Regions from separate parts of the Tardiphaga alba genome, predicted to be linked through region 1. Evidence: riboswitches for the same ligand, from Rfam matches in the RefSeq annotation. Region 1 holds a riboswitch; each other region holds the start of a gene.

The links. Region 1 has a riboswitch for cobalamin ahead of RPMA_RS02020 (TonB-dependent receptor). Riboswitches for the same ligand answer to the same signal wherever they lie in the genome.
Region 2: linked by a shared signal. The riboswitch ahead of RPMA_RS21295 (TonB-dependent receptor plug domain-containing protein) and the one ahead of RPMA_RS02020 (TonB-dependent receptor) in region 1 are both predicted to bind cobalamin.
Region 3: linked by a shared signal. The riboswitch ahead of RPMA_RS21350 (DUF1636 family protein) and the one ahead of RPMA_RS02020 (TonB-dependent receptor) in region 1 are both predicted to bind cobalamin.

The regions. Positions count from the first base shown of each region.
Region 1 is NZ_CP036498.1:412,438-417,019, forward strand. It holds gene RPMA_RS02020 (TonB-dependent receptor) at 1-2,180, opposite strand, end outside; cobalamin riboswitch at 2,288-2,488, opposite strand; gene RPMA_RS02025 (TonB-dependent receptor) at 2,740-4,582, opposite strand, start outside.
Region 2 is NZ_CP036498.1:4,455,663-4,460,244, reverse strand. It holds gene RPMA_RS21295 (TonB-dependent receptor plug domain-containing protein) at 1-1,904, opposite strand, end outside; cobalamin riboswitch at 1,982-2,178, opposite strand; gene RPMA_RS21290 (alpha/beta fold hydrolase) at 2,217-2,999, opposite strand; gene RPMA_RS21285 (O-acetylhomoserine aminocarboxypropyltransferase) at 3,004-4,299, opposite strand.
Region 3 is NZ_CP036498.1:4,471,070-4,475,651, forward strand. It holds gene cobW (cobalamin biosynthesis protein CobW) at 1-973, opposite strand, end outside; gene cobU (bifunctional adenosylcobinamide kinase/adenosylcobinamide-phosphate guanylyltransferase) at 974-1,504, opposite strand; gene RPMA_RS21350 (DUF1636 family protein) at 1,501-1,947, opposite strand; cobalamin riboswitch at 2,040-2,235, opposite strand; gene cobT (nicotinate-nucleotide--dimethylbenzimidazole phosphoribosyltransferase) at 2,334-3,386, shown strand; gene cobS (adenosylcobinamide-GDP ribazoletransferase) at 3,387-4,151, shown strand; gene RPMA_RS21365 (tyrosine phosphatase family protein) at 4,144-4,582, opposite strand, start outside.

The DNA.
Region 1 (4,582 bases):
ATCTTGTCGAAGATGTTCCACACGCGCAGTGACACGGTCGTGTTGACATCCGGCTTCCATTGCAGGCCCGCACTGACCAGCGTGTAAGCCGGCATTTCCAGCGTATTGGCGCTGTCCGCATAGGTCTTGCCGACGATCTGCACGCCGGCATTGGCCGACCAGTTCGGTGCGAAGCCCCATGTCGCCCAGATATTCGAGACGTTCTGCGGGACGTTGAACGGGACATTGCCGGTGAAGTTCACGCCGCTATCCTGCTGGAAGTCGTCATACTTGGCGCGCAGGAAAGCGGTGTTGGCGTCGATGCGCCAGCCGTAATCCAGAACGAGGCCGATCGAGGCCTCGACGCCACGCGAAGATTGCTGGCCGACCTGCTGGACGACACCGCCGCTGCCGGGAATGACGGACAGAAGATTGTTCTTCACGATCTCATAGCCGGCGAGGGTCCATTCGCCGCGGCCGCCCCAGAAGGACTGCTTGACGCCGATCTCGGCCTGCCGGCCGGTGGCGAGATCGAATTTGGAATTGGCATTGCTCGCCGAGATCAGGCCGCCCACCGTGTCCGCGGCCGTCGAATACTGGCCGTAAAAAGCGAGGTTCTGGATCGGCGTATAGACGACGCCGGCGCGCCAGCTCGTCGCCGAGTAATCCCGTGTGTAGCTGTTGGCGGGATTTCGGAAGTCGGTACGGGTCACGCTCGGCTGGTCCTGCCGCACGCCGGCGATCAGCGCCAGCTGCTCGGTGACGGCGAGGCGGTTTTCGGCAAAGAACGCATATTGATTGGTGGTCGCGTTGTAGCCGGGGCGCGTGATGTCCGGGCTCTCGAACAGGCCGGGATTGAAGTTATAGGGATCGACCGACGAGAAGCCTCCGAAGGGCGAATTGCTGGTGTGCTTGAAGTCGATGCGGTTGACGTCGAAGCCGGCCACGAAGGTGTTCACCATGCCGAACAGGTGGCCGGTGAAGGTGGCGTCCATGCGGTCGCCGACTTGCTGCTGCTGGTGGAAGATTTCCAGATAGTCGCTGCGGTCGATCTGACCGGTGCCGGGATTGAAGCCGTAGATCTCGACCTCCTTCCAGTGGCGCTTCGCATACATGTAATAGAGCGTGTTGCGCAGCGTGATGCCGTCGGCCACCTGCCATTCGGTCTTCACCTGGCTCCAGCTGTCCTGGTAGCGGATGGTGCTGTCGCTGACATTGTAGTTCTTGAAGCGGGTCGCCGGATCGAGCTGGCCGTTGATCAGCGGCGTGCCGAAATATTTCGACGGATGCCGGTCGCCATAGTCGGTGGACAGCGTCCAGGTGACGTCCTCGTTCTGCTTGATCTGTACGGCGGCATGCAGCGCGATGTTCGACTGGTTGTCGCGATCAATCCAGCCGTCGCTGGCATTGCCGGTGACGGCGATGCGATAGGCGACGTCCTTGTTGATCGGCCCGCCGCTATCGAGCGCGATGCGGCGTGTCATGTTGGTGTCGATGGAGAGTTCGGCCTGGTTGCGCGGAATCCAGAGCGGCAGTTTCGAGACCACATTGACGGCGCCGCCAATGGCGCCTTCGCCATACATCACCGAGGCCGGGCCACGCAGCACTTCGATCTTCTCGGCGGTCCAGGTATCGAACGGGAAATTGACGGTACCCGCGCCGACATAGAGGCGGGTGCCATCATAGAGAGAAGTGACGGAGCCGCTGCCGGCGAAGCCGCGGGTCGAGAAGGCGATGCCGCCATTGCCGGGTTCGCCGATGGCGGTGAAGCCGGTGGCATTCTGGGTCACGGCATCAACGACATTCAGTTGGCCGCGCTCGGCCATGGTCTCCGCCGAAATCACTTCAACACTGGCCGGCGTCTGCAGGCGCGTCAGGCCGAGGCGGCTGCCGGTGGACGTGGTGCCGGTGAGATTGAGCGTCGGTGCTGCGAAGACCGGGCTAGTTGGCGTCGCAACCGGCGGAGCAGTCGTCGCGGCGACATTGCGCTGCTGGCGCGAGCGTACATTGCGCGCGGCGTTGCCGGTTGCGGCACGGCGGGCGCGTGGCTGCGTGGCCGACGGCTGCACGACGACAGGATCGAGCGTCTGACTGCGTTGTGCTGTCTGCGTCCAGCCTTCAGTGGGCCAGAGCAGGCAGGACAGCGCGACGGAGGAGAGGAGCAGGTGGCATCGTCTGGATGCGGAAGGATGGAACGACATCGGCTTGAGACTCGCGATAACGTGGCACGTCACCGCAAACAAAGCCGCCCGTGGTCCTCAGACCGATGATGCGACTTCCACCAGGACACCCCGCCCAATGTGCTCGCGTGTGACCACGACTGACGGCAGGTCTCCTGGCTCGCGGGTCGGTGCCTGTCACCGCCTTCCCAGGCTAGGGGCCCAGTGGCATGTGGCGAAGGCTCGCCGCTTACAGTTGCGGGGGCAGCCGCGGAATCGGCTCTATCAACAAAGAGCCTCACCGCATTCCCTTTTGGTCCCCGGAAGGAACCGTCGCGATCACGTTAGGGTGAAAATCTGGAATGAGTCAATTCGCAGACGAGTGGTATGGTGAGTTGTTGTCGCGGTGTTGAAACGGCGCATCACTCCCACTGCGGGACAACTCGCACTGTCATCGCCCGGCCGTGCGCGCAATTGCGCGCTAGGACCGGGCGATCCAGTAGACACGGATTTTCGTGATGGAGCTTTCGCGACAGCGTGTACTGGATCCCCGCTCCGTGCACGCCTTCGGCGTGCTAGGCGGGGATGACAGCTGGCGCGATCAGAACTTCACATTCACCGCAAGCTGCGCCGTGCGCGGCATGCCGAGCACCCACTGATTGGTGCCGCCGGAGACGGCGTAGATCTCGTCGAACAGGTTGTAGACGCGCAGCGAGACGGTGGTGTTCGTATCGGGCTTCCACTGCACGCCCGCATTGACGACATTGTAAGTCGGGCGCGCCAGCGTGTTGGCCGCATCGGCATAGGTCTTGCCGACGATCTGGATACCGGCATTGGCCGACCAGTTCGGTGCAAAGTCCCATGTCGCCCAGATATTGGAGACATTCAGCGGCACGTTCTGCGGGACATTGCCAGCAAAATTGACGCCGCTAGGCTGTCTGAACTCATCATACTGCGCCTGCAGGAAGGTTGTGTTGGCATCGATCCGCCAGCCGTAATCCAGCAGCATGCCGACTGACGCCTCGACGCCGCGCGACGACTGCTGACCGACCTGCATGATGATGTTCACATTATTCGGATCGCGTGCGACAAGGTCTTTCTTGACGATCTCGTAGCCCGCCAGCGTCCATTCGAAGCGGCCGCCGAGCAGCGACTGCTTGACGCCGGCTTCGATCTGCCGGCCGGTCGTGAGATTGTAGTTCGCATTCGCTGCATCGAGCGCGAGCAGGCCACTCGTGACGGGGTCCACCGCGGTGGCGTACTGGGCGTAGAATGCGAGATCCTTGATCGGTGTGTAGACGGCTCCGGCGCGCCACGTCGTGTTGGAGAAAGATTTTACGAGACTGTTCGCCGGATTGATGAAGTCCGTGCGCGTGACGGTCGGCTCGTCCTGACGAATCCCGGCGATCAATGACAGCTGCTCTGTGAGGTCCAGCTTGTTCTCGGCGAAAAGCGAATACTGGTTAGTGATGCTGCGATAGTCGAGAATGGTGGGCTGTGTGCTAAAGAAACTTCCCGGGATCGGATCGTAGAGAGACACGGTCGAGGTGCCGGTATTTCCCACACGGAAATTGGCGTCACGACCGAACTTGATGTGGTTCACATCGAAGCCGGCAACGAACTGATTGGTCAATCCGAACAAATGCCCACGGAAGGTGGCATCCATGCGGTTGCCGATCTGCTGCTGGGCTTGGTAAATCTCGGTATTGCCGTTGTTGCGGGTGACGAGGCCGGTCACCGGATTGGCGACGTAGCTTTCCGCGTTTCGCCAGTGACGATGGACATCCATGTAGTACAACACGTTGCGCACAGATACGCCGTCGGTCACGTTCCATTCGGTGCGGATCTGGTTCAGGTTGTCCTTGTAGTGAACGATGCCGTCGCTGAAATTGTAGTTATTGAAACGGGTGGAATCGAGAATGCGTCCATTGACCAGGGGTGTTCCCCAATAGCGCTGCGGCTGTACGTCGGCATAGTCGCTGAGGAAGGTCCAGGTGACGTCCTCGTTCTGCTTCACCTGGATGGCAGCATGCACGGAGACATTTGAATTGTTGCCGCGATCGACCCAGCCGTCGGAGAGATTGCCTGTGGCAGTGATGCGATAGGCGACGTTTTCGCTCACCGGGCCGCCGCTATCGACCGCGATACGCTTGGTCATGTTGGTGTCGAACGAAATCGCGGCCTGGTTGGTGGGTATCCAGGTCGGCAGTTTCGACACCACATTGATGGCGCCGCCGATGGCGCCGGATCCGTACAGCACAGAGGCCGGCCCACGCAGCACCTCGATGCGCTCTGCGGACCACGTGTCATAGGGGAAAGTCGCTGTTCCCTGGCCGACATAGAGTTGGGTGCCGTCATAGATCGTCATGACGGAACTGGAGCCGGTGAAGCCACGTGCGCTGAAAGCGAGGCCGCCATTGCCAAGCGAAGGATTGGCGGTGATG
Region 2 (4,582 bases), 1.8 Mb from region 1:
GCATAAAGCGCGGGACCCGTTGTGCCGAAATTCAGCACTTCCTGATAACGCTCATTGAGAATGTTCTCACCGCGCGCAAACACCTTCCAGTTCGAATCCAGCTTGTACTCGCTATAGATATCGACGCGCGTATAGGCATCGATCACGCCGATTTCGTTGGCATTGTTATAGCGCTTCGACACCGTGGTAATTCGTGGCTCGATCAGCCAGCGGTCGTTCGGCGTGATGGTGAGCGCGAAGCGTGCGAGATTTTGCGGGCGACGCGCCAGGATCAAGCCGGTCGTCATATCGACGGCGTGCAGATAGGTGTAAGCCGCATTGAACTTCACCAGGCCGGGCAGCACGTCGATATTGGCGCTGACTTCGAGGCCGCTGGTCTCGGCGCGGGCAACGTTGTTGTAGCATCCCCCGGTCTGGCCCAGGGCGCATGCGGTCGGTGTATAGGACACGAAGTTGATCAGGTTGCTGAAGTCGTTTGCGAAGCCTGTGACCGACAGGAGCACGCGACCGTTGAACAAGCTCTGATCGATGCCGGCGTCGTAGCCGAAACTCGTTTCGGGTGACAGCGTGGGTGTGCCGTTGGCCTGCGAATACAGCTGAAACAGTGTCGGCGCCTTGGCGCCGGTGCCAGCGCTGGCGCGCAGTTTCGTGCCGGTCTCGAAGATGTTGTACGCAGCCGTTGCGCGCCAGGTTTCGAAGCGCGCGACATTGACGACATCATCGACGCGGCCGCCCAGCGTCACGCTGAGCCGCTCGCCGATCGGCACCGACCATAGCGCGAAGATGGAGTTCGTATCCTGTTGCTTCGACAGCGTCGGCGTCATCTGGCCCAACGTCGGCAAAATGCTCGTGGTGAATGTCTGCGCCGTTTCGCTCTGGGTTTTGGCGCCATAGATCAGCGAGCCGAAGGCGCCGAGCTTCAGCGTTGCCTGATATTCGGCGCCGAGGCTGTCGCCCCAGTAGTCGAGGACGCGTGCGGTGGCCCCGGGAGGGCGGGGGATATAGAAGGGGTAGCTGACTTCGCTGAACGAACGCTCGGTATGGGTGTTCGACACCGTGATATTGTGCGTCAGTACGCCGCCGAAGGAGTCGATGCCGACGCGACCATAGATGGTCTGCAGCAGGCGGTCGGTGGACGATCCCGTGTCCGGATAGGTGCCGCTGCCGGGATCATAGGCGGCGCGGGTGAACGACTGCACGGTGCCGGCCTCCAGGCGGATGCCTTCGCCGGCATCATAACCGATGCGGCCTGAACCGCCGACGCGATCGAAACCGTCGCGTTCGAGATTCGGATACTTCGCCTCGATGGCGGGGATGCGGTAGCCGTAGCGCGAGAAGCCGTTCGAATGCTGGCCGCCGGCGGTGAAGGCGTAGGACCACGGACCCTGCGAGCCGACCATGGAGCCTTGCGTGACCACGGTGCCGTAGCTGCCGGCTTCGGTGCGGACGTTGAATTGCGCGGGGCCGGTGCCCTTCTTGGTGATGATATTGACCACGCCACCCATGGCGTCGGAGCCGTACAGCGCGCTTTGCGGGCCGCGCAGCACTTCGATGCGATCGATGGCCGACGGCGCGAACATGGCGAATTCGAAATCGCCGGAAGCGGCGGTGGGATCGTTGACGCGGATGCCGTCGATCATCACCAGTGTCTGGCCGGTATTGGCGCCGCGCATGCGCACATTGGCGGTGCCGCCGGGGCCGCCGTTTTCGGAGATGTCGATGCCGGGGACGCTGCGCAGCGCATCGACCAGCGAGCCTGGATTGGACGTGGCGATCGTCTCGCCCGACACCACGCTGATGGCGCTGCCGGTGGCACTCAGCGGTTCCGCCGTGCGGTTTGCAGTGACGACGACTTCAGACAATTGTTCAGAATTGGATTGCGCCTGCGCGGCATGCGCAGACATAGCAAGAATCGCCGCAGTGCCTGCAGCGATTGTTCGGATAGACATAGAAAACCTTCCGTCGACCCACCGTCGAACGCGATATAGACAGATTATCGGCCGGTCTCCTGGCTCGCAGTGATCTCCGGGGCCGCCTTCCCGAGCGATGCTCAGTGGCTGTGTGGCTTCGGACGAACTGCTGACAGTTGCGGGGGCAGCCGCGGCATTGGAGGATATCTCCCCTCACCGCATTCCCGTTTCACCTCCTGACGGAGGCACCGATAACGGATGACAGGAAGCACAGTGCGCAGCGCTGCGCAACTGGCTTCCGTCGATCTAGCCGCGCAAGGCGGCCAGCACCTCGTCGGGGCGCTCGATCATCATCATGTGGCCGGTGGCGGGGAGAATCACCGTACGCGCATCGCCGAGCGCTGCGGCGAGCGCCTTGCCGGCCTTGGCGGGGGTCATCATGTCCCGTTCGCCCAAGATCAAAGTGACGGGGACCTTGATCTCAGCGGCGGCAGCGAGGGCATTCTGGTAGGCATTGCAGGCATTGAGATCGGCATAAAGGACGCCGGGCTTCGTCGCCTCCAGCACCCGCTGCGCGCCGGTATGCATCCATAGGCCGGGCGCCAGACTGCCGCCGAGCTCGGCGCGCATGCCGAGGCCCCAGATCGACACCATGTCGATGGCCGACTGGGCATTGGCTTCGGCGTCCTTCAGGAGATCCGGTCCGACCGTCATCGTCGCCGCCGTGCCGAGCAGGTCGAGGCGCGTGACCTTGTCGGGGTGGCGCGCCGCGGTTTCGACGGCGATCAACGAGCCCATGGAGTGGCCGATCAGCCGCGCATTCTTCGCGCCGGCGGCCGTGATCAGTGCCGCGGTCCAGTCGGCGAGGTCGCCGATCGTGGTCAGCGCGTCGCCGCCGCTGCGGCCGTGGCCGGGAAGATCCGGCGCCAGCACGGCATAGCCGTGATGGGCGAACCAGCGCGTATGCAGCGCCCAGGTGGAACTGTCGAAGCCGGCGCCGTGCAGCAGCACCACGACGGGCAGCGACGGATCGAAAACACGGCCGCCATTGGCGACAAAGGTGTCGTGACCGTTGACTGTGATCTGCATCGGCTCAGCCCTTCTGCGAGAAGCGCAGCGCCTGCGCGAGATCGTCGATGATATCCTGCGCGGCCTCGATACCGACCGAAAGGCGGATCAGTTCCTCGCCGATGCCGGCGGCCTTGAGTTGTTCGGCATCCATCTGCTGATGCGTGGTCGACGCCGGATGGATTACCAGCGTCTTGGCATCGCCGACATTGGCGAGATGGCTGGTCAGCTTCAGCGCCTCGATGAATTTGCGGCCGGCGGGACGACCGCCCTTGATGCCGAAGGAGATGATGGAGCCGGCGCCACGCGGCAGCAGCGTCTTGGCCAGCGCATGATCGGGATGGTTTTCCAGCGAGGGATGCAGCACCCAGTCGACGGCCTTGTTCGCGGTCAGCGCCGCCAGCACGTCGCTGGTATTGGCGACATGGCGCTCCATGCGGATGCCGAGCGTCTCGACGCCTTGCAGCAGCTGGAATGCATTGGTCGGCGAGAGACACGCGCCGAAATCGCGCAGCCCTTCGGTGCGGGCGCGCATGATGAAGGCGGCAGTGCCGAACTGCTCGTCGAAGACGATGCCGTGATAGCCGGCATAGGGCTCGGTGAGTTGCGGGAACTTGCCGGAGGCGCGCCAGTCGAAGCGGCCGCCATCGACGAGCACGCCGCCGATGGCGATGCCATGGCCGCCGATCCACTTCGTCGTGGAATTCATGACGAGGTCGGCTCCGAGATCGATCGGGCGCGACAGGTATGGCGTGGCAAAGGTGTTGTCGATGAGCAGCGGAATTTTCGCGGCATGCGCGATGTCGGCGACCGCGGGAATGTCGAGCACTTCGAGGCCGGGATTGCCGATGGTCTCGCCGATCACGAGTTTGGTGTTCGGCTTGATCGCGGCCTTGAAGGCGTCGAGGTCGCGCGGCTTCACGAATGTCGTGGTGATGCCGAAGCGCGGCAGCGTGTGGGCGAGCAGATTGATGGTGCCGCCATAGAGCGACGACGAAGCCACGATGTGATCGCCGGCATTGAGGATGGTCGCGATGGCGAGATGCAGCGCGGCCATGCCCGATGCGGTGCAGACGGCGCCGACGCCATTCTCGAGTGCTGCGAGGCGCTCTTCCAGCACGGCGATGGTGGGATTGGAGATGCGGGTATAGATGTGCCCGGCGCGTTCGAGATTGAACAAAGCGGCGGCATGATCGGTGTCCTGGAACACATAGGACGTGGTTTGATAGATCGGCACCGCGCGCGATCCGGTGACCGGGTCCGGGTGCTGTCCCGCGTGCAGGCTCAGCGTTTCAAAGGCGGGCGGCTTGGGTGCTGGCATTAGTGGTGTCATCCCTTCAATTTTTATCTTCTATGGCACGAATCGAAGCCCCGGTGCAGTGCGCATTTCGACAGACGGAACAGCGCGTGTGCGGACGAGCTTTCGCCTGCGCATTTGCGGAGTTGCAGTGCAAAAGTACTCAACTGTCCACTGCCGTTAGCGCCGGCATGGCTCGGCCGCGCGCATGCGGGTTGCGTCCGGTGCGCTGCGATGCAAACAACATCACCGCCAGGCGAGCGGAGAAGGCGCGGCGCGATCGCGATGCCGGAAGGCCGATGCGATG
Region 3 (4,582 bases), 1.8 Mb from region 1:
CTTTCAGCCCGATCACCACGAGATGTTCGGGATGGCTGACATCGGGCCGCGCGAAAGCGAGATCGACGCGGGCGCCCACGGCTTGCACGACAATCGGGGCAGGCTTGTCGGCGATGCGGGCATGGCCCTTGACGCGCAGCACGCCTTCGAGACCGAGAGCATCGCTGACACGCGCGCGCATGGTGTCGAGATCGGCCGCGGCAGTCGGCTTGATGACGATGCTATCGAAATCGTCGTGATCGTGTTCTTCTTCCTCGCCGTGATGACCGACGCGCGCGGCCATGTCATCTTCGGCTGCGGCATTGAGGCCGATCAGCACCGTTGGCGCGAGATCGCCCTTGGAGCGGACGATACCGACATTGGCGCGGAGCTCGGCCTTCAGCTTGGCCTCGATCTCGGCGAGCTGTTCGGCGCTGACGAGATCGCTCTTGGAAAGCACCACGAGATCGGCACAGGCGAGCTGATCCTCGAACACTTCCTCGATGGGATCGTCGTGATCGATGCCTTCATCGGCAGCGCGCTGTTCGGCGAGCGCATGCTCATCGAGCGTGATCCGGCCTTCGGACAGCGCCAGCGCATCAACGACAGTGACGACGCCATCGACAGTGGCGCGTGTCTTCACGGCGGGCCACGCAAACGCCTTCAGCAGCGGTTGCGGCAGCGCGAGGCCAGAAGTCTCGATCACGATGGCATCGAGCGGGCGCTCGCGCGACAGCAGCTTTTCCATGGTCGGCACGAAATCATCGGCCACGGTGCAGCAGATGCAGCCATTGGTGAGCTCGACGATGTCGCCGGGCGCGCAAGCCTTTGCCGCACATTCCTCGACAAGGCCGCCATCGAAACCGGCATCGCCGAATTCATTGACGATCACAGCGATGCGGCGGCCATCGGCTTGCGTCAGCAGCGAACGCAGCAGCGTGGTTTTGCCTGCGCCGAGAAAGCCGGTGAGGACGGTGACGGGAACGCGGGACATTCAGTTCTCCTGAAAACGCTTGAGCCAAAGCGGAAGGCCGGCAGCGACGAAAGCGACATTGTTGACGGCTGCGGCGATGGTTTGATTGAGACGGCCCTGCGCATCACGAAAGGCGCGGCCGATCGGCGTCTCGGGCACGAGGCCGAGGCCGACTTCATTGGACACGAAGACGATGGGATAGCGCGACACGTCGAGAAAGCGCACCAGACGCTTCGCCTCGACTTCGGGATCGCGCTCGGCCATCATCAGATTGGAGAGCCAGAGCGTCAGGCAATCGACGAGGACGACGCGGCCGATGGTGGATTCGCGTGTCAGCGTGTCCACCAGCGCCAGCGGCTCCTCGACGGTGATCCAGCCTTCGCCGCGCTGCTTGCGATGCTGCGCGATGCGCGCCTGCATCTCATCGTCGCCGGCCGTCGCCGTGGCGAGATAGACTTTTGTGAGCGACATCTCGCCGATCAGCCGTTCGGCGAAAGCCGATTTGCCGGAGCGCGCGCCGCCGAGGACGAGCGTGGTGCCGAGCGACGTCATTTCGGCGCCCTGCCGTCTTCCGGAGACCAGCGCAGCGGCGGCACGCGCGCCACCATGCCCTTGCGCAACACATCGGCGCGCTCACGCCATGGCACGAGCCCGTAGTCGGATTTTTGATAGGACTGCACGAAAGAGGCGACGGCATCCGGGCCGGTGTCCGTCACGAGATCGCCGAACAAGAACGTGTAGCCATCCTGGCTCGTCACCGCGACGGTGGTCGGCCGCTTGCAGACGCTGAGACATTGCACCGGCCGCACCATGACAGCGACATCGCGCTCATCGAGCGCAGCCGTCACCGCATCGAGCATCGCCGGGCCGACGACCGCACCATCAGCCGCCTTGCAATTCACGCAGACGCTCACCACCACCGGCGCTGAGGGCAGCGGGCGAGGCAATTCGGTGACACGGGAGTCATCAGGCAAGGTCGATGCGTTGCGATCCATCACGGGCTCAAATCAGACGAGCTTTGTTGGGTCGCGCGGATGCGGGCATCCACTCGCTCCCGTCCGGTGCACCCCGCCCCGACGACGCCTCCAAAGCACAGTTCATGACGGCAGGTCTCCTGGCTCGCGAGTCGGCGCCCGCTGCCGCCTTCCCAGCAGCTCCCCTATCGGGAACTCCCAGTGGCACCGGCTCGGGCTCATCGCTTACAGTTGCGGGGGCAGCGCCGGTATCGCACCGGCTTCCCTTTTCACCTTCCTCGCGGAAGGACCATCGCGGCGGACGCTATCTGCACCCACAGCCGGGGTCAACCACGGCCGGAACTGCGCAGCCACTGTTGACCGAAAGGCCATGGATGCGCGAGACAGACGGCCAAAGGAACCCGCATTTGACCTCTTTCAGCCCCCTCTTCCAGCCGCCGGCCCTCACGCCCCTCGATCCCGCAACCGAAGCCAGCCTTCGTGCGACCATCGACGGCAAGGCGAAGCCGCCGGGCTCGCTCGGGCGAATCGAGGAACTCGCTGTGCAACTCGGCATGATCCGCCATCCCGGCGAACCGCGCGGCGAGAAGGCTGTATTGTTGGTGTTCGCCGGCGATCACGGGCTCGTGGCCGAAGGCGTGTCGCAATATCCGTCCGCCGTCACCGTCGCGATGGTGATGACCTATCTCGCCGGTCGCGCCAGCGCCAATGCATTTGCCAAAGCCAATGGCATGGACGTCCGTGTCATCGATATCGGTGTCGCGGCTGAACTGCCGGTGCATCCCGGCCTGCGCGATGCAAAGGTGCGCATGGGCACGGCCAATGCCGCGCGCGAGCCGGCAATGACAGCGGGGCAAGCCACCGAGGCCCTGAACCACGGCATCCGCATCGCCATCGGCGAGATCAAAGCCGGCGCTGATATCATTGCGCTTGGCGAGATGGGCATCGGCAACACAGCATCCTCTGCACTGCTCGCTCATCGCCTCGCGCCCGCATCGCTCGACGACTGCATCGGCGTCGGCGCAGGTCAGGACGACGCTGGTATGAGCCGCAAGCGTATAGCTATCGAAATGGCAGCTGCGCGCAACGATGCGACGGCGCCGCTCGATGTGCTCATCGAATTCGGCGGGCTCGAAATTGCGGGCATGGCCGGCGCGATCCTCGGTGCCGCGTCGCAGCGACGGCCGGTGATCATCGATGGCTTCATCTCCAGCGTCGCTGCGCTGCTCGCGGTCCGACTTTGCCCGGAGGCCCGCGGCTACTGCGTATTCGCGCATCGCTCGGCCGAACGCGGGCATGATCTCGTATTGAACGCGCTCGATGCAAAGCCGCTGCTCGATCTCGGCCTGCGGCTCGGCGAAGGCACCGGTGCGCTGCTCGCCGTGCCGCTGGTGCGCGCCGCAGCGCGATTGCTTACCGATGTCGCCAGCCTCGATGACGTGCTGGCTGGGAAGATCTAGATGAGGCCGGATCCGCATCTGCTGAATGCGATCCGTTTCCTGACGGTGCTGCCGACGCCGCATTCGGACGAGGCGCCTGCGCCCGACTGGCTGGCGCGCGCGATGAAGTATTTTCCGCTGGTGGGTATCGGCATCGGCGCGGTGTCCGCATGCGTGTTGGTCGCTGCAAACATGGTGTGGTCGCCGACCATCGCTGCCATTCTGGCGGTGACGGCAAGCATCCTGCTCACCAGCGCATTTCATGAAGACGGACTCGCAGACACATTCGACGCCTTCGGCGGCGGCTGGACTGTCGAGAAACGGCTCGAAATCATGAAGGACAGCCGCATCGGCACTTATGGTGCACTCGCCCTCGGGCTCGGCACTACGCTGCGCATCGCCGCGCTCGCAACGCTCACGCCATGGATCGGCGCCGCCGCCCTCATCGCCGCCCACGCCGCCGCGCGGGTCATGCCTGCCTTCGTGATGAACCGCATGTCGCATAGCGGCGATCCCGCCAGCATGAAAGTGAGCTATGTCCAATCTCCCGTGCGTCGCACGGAGATCACCTTCGCATTGATCACCGCGGCACTGGCCGTGCTGCCGCTCATGCTGTTGGCGCCGCGCGGCGTTGTGATTGGCCTGCTGCTTGGCGCCGCCCTCGGCGCCCTGCTCGCGCGCTGGGCCAAGCGCCTGATCGGCGGCTATACCGGCGATGTGCTCGGCGCCATCGAGCAGCTGTTCGAGATCGGATTCCTGCTCGGCGTCGCCGCGATCATCAGATAGGCCAGCGCAACGGCAACTGATACGGCGCGCCTTCGGCTGTCTCGGCGCCACGGCCGATCCGCGCGATCGCTTCGCTCATACGGCCATCTCGGCCGAGCATGTCGTCGGCGAGCTTCACCATCAATTTGTTCGGCGTCACGTAAGGCGAACGGCGGCGAAGTTCGTCGGCGATCTCGGCCTCATAGCCAGGATTGCGATCGCAGGTGATCGCATAGGCCGCAGCACTCGAGCGGCTGATGCCGGCCCAGCAATGAATGAGCAGCGGCCGCCCCTCGATCGCACCGCGGCCGAAATCGAGAATGGCGCGCATCATGTCCATATCGGGCGCAACGAGATCCGGCGCGTGTTCGACGATGTCATGGAATGAAAGCCGGATGTGCCGCTCACGGACCATACCGTTCCAGTCGGGCTCGGTGGCAGACGGGGACAGC